DNA from 2 places in the Paenibacillus sp. FSL H8-0332 genome. Region 1 is predicted to be linked to the other one. Evidence: riboswitches for the same ligand, from Rfam matches in the RefSeq annotation. Region 1 holds a riboswitch; the other holds the start of a gene.
The links. Region 1 has a riboswitch for glycine ahead of gcvT (glycine cleavage system aminomethyltransferase GcvT). Riboswitches for the same ligand answer to the same signal wherever they lie in the genome.
Positions count from the first base shown of each region.

Region 2: another riboswitch for glycine. It lies ahead of NST43_RS30190 (amino acid permease); the one in region 1 lies ahead of gcvT (glycine cleavage system aminomethyltransferase GcvT).

Region 1 covers NZ_CP150145.1:6,473,972-6,477,714, reverse strand. The annotation lists gene gcvPA (aminomethyl-transferring glycine dehydrogenase subunit GcvPA) at 1-543, opposite strand, end outside; gene gcvT (glycine cleavage system aminomethyltransferase GcvT) at 540-1,664, opposite strand; glycine riboswitch at 1,849-1,946, opposite strand; gene gcvH (glycine cleavage system protein GcvH) at 2,131-2,523, shown strand; gene NST43_RS28190 (hypothetical protein) at 2,624-3,256, opposite strand; gene NST43_RS28185 (flagellar motor protein MotB) at 3,341-3,743, opposite strand, start outside.
Region 2 covers NZ_CP150145.1:6,931,494-6,935,236, forward strand. The annotation lists gene NST43_RS30185 (YafY family protein) at 1-617, opposite strand, end outside; gene NST43_RS30190 (amino acid permease) at 652-2,028, opposite strand; glycine riboswitch at 2,164-2,243, opposite strand; gene NST43_RS30195 (ABC transporter permease subunit) at 2,520-3,473, shown strand; gene NST43_RS30200 (carbohydrate ABC transporter permease) at 3,489-3,743, shown strand, end outside.

The DNA of each region.
Region 1 (3,743 bases):
CAGACCCCAGGCGTTGGCGGAGGTACGCAGCACCTGACGCGCTTCCGGGTGAACTGTACGGGAGACAATCAGTTTCTTGCGTTTGGTGGCGCCTGCGGCCAGCACAGCCGCTTCGGAGAAGGCGGTTGCGCCGTCATACATACTGGCATTGGCAACCTTCATGCCGGTCAGCTCACAGATATAGGATTGGAATTCAAAAATCGCCTGAAGCTCCCCCTGGCTGATCTCCGGCTGGTAAGGAGTGTAGGCAGTATAGAATTCTGAACGGGAAATCACATGGTTGATGACGACTGGAACGTGGTGGTCGTACAATCCGGCGCCGAGGAAGCTGGTGTGGGTGTCGAAGTCGGCATTCTTGTCAGCCAGGCCCTTCATATGGCGAAGCAGTGCGTATTCGTCCAGGGCGCCGGACATCGGCATTGTCCCCTGATAGCGGACAGACTGCGGAATATCGGCGAACAGCTCATCGATGGACTGGATGCCTACGGTTTCCATCATTTCTGCGCGGTCTTGCTCAGTCATAGGCAGATAGCGGTGCTTCATTGCGGCTTCACTCCTTGGCTTCTTTTGTAGAATGGGGCTTTGATGACGGCAGCCTTGAGCTGCTTGCCGCGAATCTCCACGTACACCTCAGTGCCAAGCTCCGTATAGGCAGCGTCCAGCAGAGCAAGTCCGAGGTTCCGCTTCAGGGTCGGAGACTGGGTGCCAGTCGTTACTTCACCGATCTTCACGCCGTCCGCGTACACGGGATAGTGGGAGCGGGGAATGCCGCGGTCGATCATCTCCAGGCCCACAAGACGCCGGGGCAGACCGGCTTCCTTCTGCTTCAGCAGGGCATCGCGGCCGATGAAATCCCCTGCATCCAGCTTCACGAAGAACTGGACACCGGCTTCAAGCGGCGTAATCTCAGCCGATAGCTCCTGGCCGTACAGCGGCAGCTTGGACTCGAAGCGCAGCGTATCGCGTGCGCCGAGTCCGGCAGGCGTCAGGCCATGCGGAGCGCCCGCAGCCAGCAGGCCGTTCCAGAGTGCTGCTGCTGTATCTGCGGGAGCATACAGCTCGAAGCCGTCTTCGCCGGTATATCCGGTACGGGAGAGCAGGACGGTGACGCCGCAGACTTCAGCGTGTTCGATGAAGTGAAAAGGCTTGAGTTCCGGTAGAGGAGCCTTCGTCACCTTGGCAAGAATGGTCTCAGCCAGCGGTCCCTGCAAGGCGAGCAGCAGGGTCTCATCCGAAATGTTCTTCAGATTGACCCCGCTGAACTCAGCGGTGAGATGCTCCTGCAGCCACTGGAAGTCTTTGTCGATGTTGGACGCATTGACGACGAGCATGTAACGCTCCTCGCCCAGCCGGTACACGAGCAGATCGTCCACCACTCCGCCGCTTGGGTAGAGCATCAGGGTGTACTGCGCTGCGCCGTCTTCCAGGCGGCTGACATCATTCGTGGTCATTCGTTGGAGGAAGGACTCAGCGCCGCTCCCGGTAACCATGAATTCCCCCATGTGGGAGACATCGAACAGTCCGGCCCGTTCACGGACAGCTTCATGCTCCTTCACAATGCCTGTGAACTGCACCGGCAGCTCCCAGCCGCCGAAATCAATACATCTGGACTCCGCATAAGCGGCATAGAGGTCATAAAAAGGCGTTCTTCTCAAAGACTCCATCTTGTCACTCCCTTGGTCTGATTACATACGAAAAAGGACAGGCGAAAGCCATTATGCACGTATGCATAAATGGACTTTCGCTCTGTCCTTGGTACCTGAGAGTTACCCTGCCGTACAGCGCAGGTTTCCCCGTTGGTGATCCGTGAAGCCTGCGGCGCAGGTAACCGGATGCTCTCCAGAGATGCGTCCGGCAAAGGTCCTTTTGCCTGAGAGATTCACCCATCCCGGGCTTACTCCTTCGGCGCTGTCTTCCTGTGAGACAGTCTCTCCCTATGCCATCATTCGCAAACGATATGATATTCTACTGACTCCATTAAACCGGGTAACCCTCCATACTGTCAATCAAAAAACGTCAAAAAGTTGACAAATTAAATTTTACTGTCAGTTATATTGACATTAGGCAAGGCAATAAATTAGGCTATAACTAAATTTAGAACTCCAAATGTGGAAAAGAGGCGGCTTGTAAATGAGTGAAGTGCTGGACAACCTGGTATACAGCGAAGAGCATGAATGGGCACAGCAGGGTGAGGGACGCGTAGTACGTGTAGGGATTACGGATCATGCGCAGCATCTGCTGGGCGATATCGTGTTTGTAGAATTCCCGGAAGTGGGCGCGGCGATCTCCGCAGGCGACAGCGTGGGCAGTATCGAATCTGTGAAGACCGTATCGGAGCTATATTCACCCGTATCCGGTAAGGTAACCAAGATCAACGATGCGCTGGAGGCCAGCCCGGAGCTGATCAACGATCAGCCTTACGGAGACGGTTGGATTTTTGAGCTGGAGCTGGATGTAGAGTTCGCTGAGGCAGTAACCGGTCTGCTGGATGCGGCTGCGTACAAGGAACTGGTTGGGGAATAAAAGTTAGCGTATTTGCAAAAACGGCTGTTAATACGACAGACTTCTCTTTATTACATTAGATGTTACTAATGTGAGAGGTCTGTCTTTTTGCGTCTGTATATCATTCCGGAAACCCAAGCAGACCGGGATAAAGGCCCGGAGCCAGCTGCCACAGCAGGGGCAGAAGAGCCAGACCCGCAATGGAAAATACAGAGCACAGCAGCAGGAAACGGTATCTTTTTCGCGGACGGGTGGCGGGCTTGAGCACGAAATAATACACTCCGGCTGAATAAAACGGGAAAAGCACAGCGGCCGACATCCCCATACAAACGATAAATGTCGCTTCCCCGGCAGAACTGGGGATCATGGCTTCCGGGTTATAGACCGGATTGACTTGTAAAAAGAGGAGAAGAAACGTCGAATACGCGCTCAGCAGAAGCAGGGGGAAACAGCGGATACGCCCATTCCCGGACAAGCCGTAGAGCATCCACCAGACCCCGAACCAAGCCAGGGCGAAGAGAGCTCCGGCAATAAGGTAATCAACGCCAATTGCAATCAGCTTGTCCAGCGGATAGACGCGGGCCAGATCTCCCCAGAAGTAACGGGAGGAGAAGAACTGCATGAAGGCGGCAAAAAATCCGACGAAGAGGGTAAGCATCCCCTGGGCAATAATGATCATGATCAGCGAAACTGCCAGCCGTAAAAACCTGAAAAACCCTGCGGCCTCCGGCGCCGCTCCGTTTGTATCCTGCATAGCGGTCTATCTCCTTATATTAGCAAATGGATATATGCTTCTGCCGCCTGCCGGTATTTGAGCGGATCCGCTCGCGGTTACGTGCTATTCTTCCTCCTGCAGCTGCCGCAGAACAATGAGTTCAACCCGGCGGTTCCGCTGTTTTCCCTCGGCGCTTGTATTATCGTAGGCGGGCTGGGTATCGGCATAACCCGCGTACTGGAAGGTATCAGGGCTTAGCCCCTCTTTGTCCAGAAAAAAGCGCAGGACGGACAGCGCCCGGGCGCCCGATAGCTCCCAGTTGTCTTTGTACACTGAGCCTGGCGTCACGGGAACATTGTCGGTGTGGCCTTCGATGCTGATGGTGGCGCCGATGCCGCGGAACAGGCCGGAGAGCTGGCGCAGTGCAGGGAACGCAGGAGATTTCAACTCAGCCTTACCCGCATCGAACAGGAACCGGTCACTCAGCGTGATGGCAATGCCCTGCGGCTTATCGGCAACAAAAATC
Region 2 (3,743 bases), 460 kb from region 1:
GATAACCGGAAATGACGGATCTCCTGCCGCAGTCCGCACCAGGCGACCAGGGTCCAGGCGCCTCTGTTCAGGACTAGTCCATACGGCGAGGCCGTTCGGACACTCCGGTGACTTCCGTCAGCTTCCTGTCTGCCCTTCGTATACCCGAAGCTGATCTTCCGCTGCTCCAGAATCGCGCGGCGGATCTGCTCCATGTACTCCTTCTCCTGTCCTTGCAGCTTATCTTTACTGGTACTCAGCAGCAGGATGCTCTGGCGGAGCCGGGCGGCAAGCTCCTTGACATCATCCGGCAGAATCGCTTCAATCTTCCTGCCTGCTGCAGAGGCCCGTTTACCATACTCCGTATCGAACCGCTGCTCCACGAAATCCGTTCCGATCAGCAGGGTCACTGCCTCCTCCGCCGTGAAGCTGACCGGGGGCAGAAAATACCCTTTTACCAGCGAATATCCCTGACCTGTAGCTCCTACCACCGGCACTCCAGCTTCACTAAGCGCTTGGATATCGCGGTAGATGGTTCTTACGCTAGTCTCGAAGACGGACGCCAGATCCTCTGCCCGTACGACCCCTTTGCGCTGCAGCTCCAGTACGATGGCTAACATGCGGTCTGTCTTGTTCATGCGGCGGCTGCACCCTCTTCATTCTGAAATCAGTTTATGTATTGATTATACTGATTTCCTGATCACTTTTCTCCTTACGGCTTCTGATGGAGTACAGAACGAACAGCAGAATGAACCAGAACGGAGTGAACAGCAGCGCCGGACGGGTCTCATCGGCAAAGAGCATGATCACAAGAATGGCAGCAAACAGCGTCAGGACGGCATAGTTCATCACCGGGGTGAATGGCGCTTTGAATTTGGAAGTGGCATGTAAGTCCGGGCGGTTCCTTTTGTACTTGATATGGCAGACCAGCACAACACCCCAGACCCAGATGAAGCAAATGGCGCTGATCGTAGTCACAATGCCGAAGGCCTGACCCGGAATGAGCTTGCTGAGCAGTGCCCCGGCAGAGATCACTATAGTAGAAATGAATAGGGAATTCGCAGGTACATGATTCCGGTTCAGCTTGCCGAGCTGAGGGGAGGCCTGATTCCGTCTGCTCAGATTGTAGAGAATCCGGCTGGTCGAGAACATCCCGCTGTTGCAGGCGGAGGCCGCCGAGGTTAAGACCACGAAATTGATAATCCCCGCAGCAACCGGAATCCCGACCAGACTGAAGGTGCGCACGAACGGACTTTCAGCCGCGCTAAGCTGGGTCCAGGGGTTAATGCACAGCAGCACGAAGAGCGCGCCTACATAGAAGAACAGAATCCGCAGCGGAATTTTGTTGATCGCGGACGGGATGTTTTTCTCCGGATTAGCCGTCTCCGCTGCCGATACCCCCACCAATTCCACGCCGACATAAGCGAACACCACCATCTGGAAGGAAAATAAGAAGCCCTTCACCCCGTTCGGGAACACGCCCCCGTGCTCCCAGAGATTGCGGACCGACACTGAGCCTGCATCCGTCTTGAACTGGGTCACCAGCAGGACAATCCCCAGGCCGATCAGAGCCAGAATCGTAACCACCTTGATCAGAGCAAACCAGAATTCGAGTTCGCCGAAGCTTTTGACCGTGAGCAGATTGAGCCCAAGCAGAATGATCAGGCAGATCACGGCCGGCACCCACTGCGGAATATCGAACCAGTACTGCACATAGACGCCCACCGCAATCACATCGGCCATCGCCGTCATAATCCAGCAGAACCAATAGGTCCAGCCCGTAATGTACGCCGCGCGCGGCCCCAAGTAATCCTCAGCAATGTCTGTAAAAGATTGATACCCCGCCTTCGAGAGCAGCAGCTCCCCCAGCGCCCGCATCACAAAAAACACGGCAATCCCCACGATCAGATACGTGAGCATAATGGAAGGGCCGGCCTGCTGAATCGCCTTGCCTGAGCCCAAGAATAATCCTGTGCCGATCGTTCCTCCGATAGCGATAAGCTGTACATGCCGGTTCGCCAGCTCCCGCTTTAATTCTGTCTGTGCCATTTCTGTTCCCCCTTAATGTATACAACGCTGAAAATACGCAAAAAAGAGACTGGATGTCATCCAATCTCCCGGTTCATAAGAAGTTCCAAATAAGCTTCTGCAGCGGCAGCTAATCCGCACGGCAAAAAACAAATCCGGTACTCTTCTGTCCTTCTGCCTGAGATTGTGAACCCTTCGGCGCTGCGGCACTCCGCAGTCTCTCCAGAAGCTGCTCCTGCTATAGTGTGATCCATAGCAATCATAGCTCTTGTACTGTATTAAATTGGTGATGCGTTAATGCATTCCGATATTCTAACATACTACTTGCAATGTGAGCAATCATCTGTGAAAAAAGTCTCAATGCTTAGCAGGAGTTTTGCCCAATGAAGTCATTTTTGAATAAACAGGGTCATTTGCAAGAGAGAATTCCGTTCCTCCGCTCTACTATAATAAATTCATCCAGAACAAGTAGAGTGAGGTTAGAACTTATGGCAAATCCTGCACCACAAGCTATGAACACCAAGCTAGCGACACCGCACCAGGGCCGTTTCGGCCGTCTGCTGCACAATATCGTGCGATACCGGGTGCTGCTGCTGATGCTGCTGCCCACATCGATTATCTTTTTCATCAACTGCTATATTCCGATGTTCGGATTATTCATCGCATTCAAGAACATCAACTACATTGACGGCATTATGGGCAGTCCCTGGGCCGGGCTCGATAACTTCCGGTTCCTCTTCGCCACCTCCGATGCTCTGCGGGTAACCATCAACACCGTGGGGTACAATGTGGTCTTCATTATCTCAGGCCTTATTCTCTCCGTCTCGCTGGCCATTGCAATCAATGAGGTGCGAAGCAAGCTGGCTTCGAAGTTCTTCCAGACCGTGATGATTATGCCGAACTTCCTGTCCATGGTCGTGGTCAGCTTCATCGTCTATGCCTTCCTGCACCCGGAGTACGGCTTCCTGGTCAAGCATATTCTGCCAATGTTCGGCTACTCCTCGGTGAACGCTTATATGCATCCTAACGCATGGCCTTACATTCTGTGGATCACCAAGATGTGGCATTCTATCGGGATCGGCAGTGTCATCTACCTTGCAGCCATCACCGGCATCAGCGAAGAATTGTATGAGGCTGCGGTGATGGACGGGGCCAGCAAATGGAAGCAGATCACCAAGATTACCCTGCCGCTGCTTACGCCGATCATGGTGATTCTCACGATTCTTAACATGGGCGGCATCTTCCGCTCTGACTTCGGGCTGTTCTACCATGTGACCCTGGACTCCGGTGCGCTGCGCTCGACTACGGACGTCATCGACACCTATGTCTACCGGGGCCTGATCCAGCTCAACGACCTGGGGATGTCCTCAGCGGCGAACTTCTATCAGTCCATCGTCGGCTTCTTCCTGGTCATAGGCGCGAACGCTCTGGCCCGCAAGCTGAACCGCGATACGGCTCTTTTCTAGAAACGGAGGATTCTAATGACTACTGCATCCCGAACCAGCGCTTACGCCAAGGGCTCTACCACCGCCCAGATTATACTTCATGTGTTCTTCATCGCCTTCAGCCTGGCGTGTATCCTGCCGATCCTGCTCATTGTTGCCATCTCCTTAACAAACGAGAAGACATTGACGCTGCAGGGATACAAATTCTGGCCCGATCATATCGACGCATCCGCGTACCAATATCTGTTCAAGCATTCGGAGACACTAGTTAAAGCGTATGGCGTCAGCCTG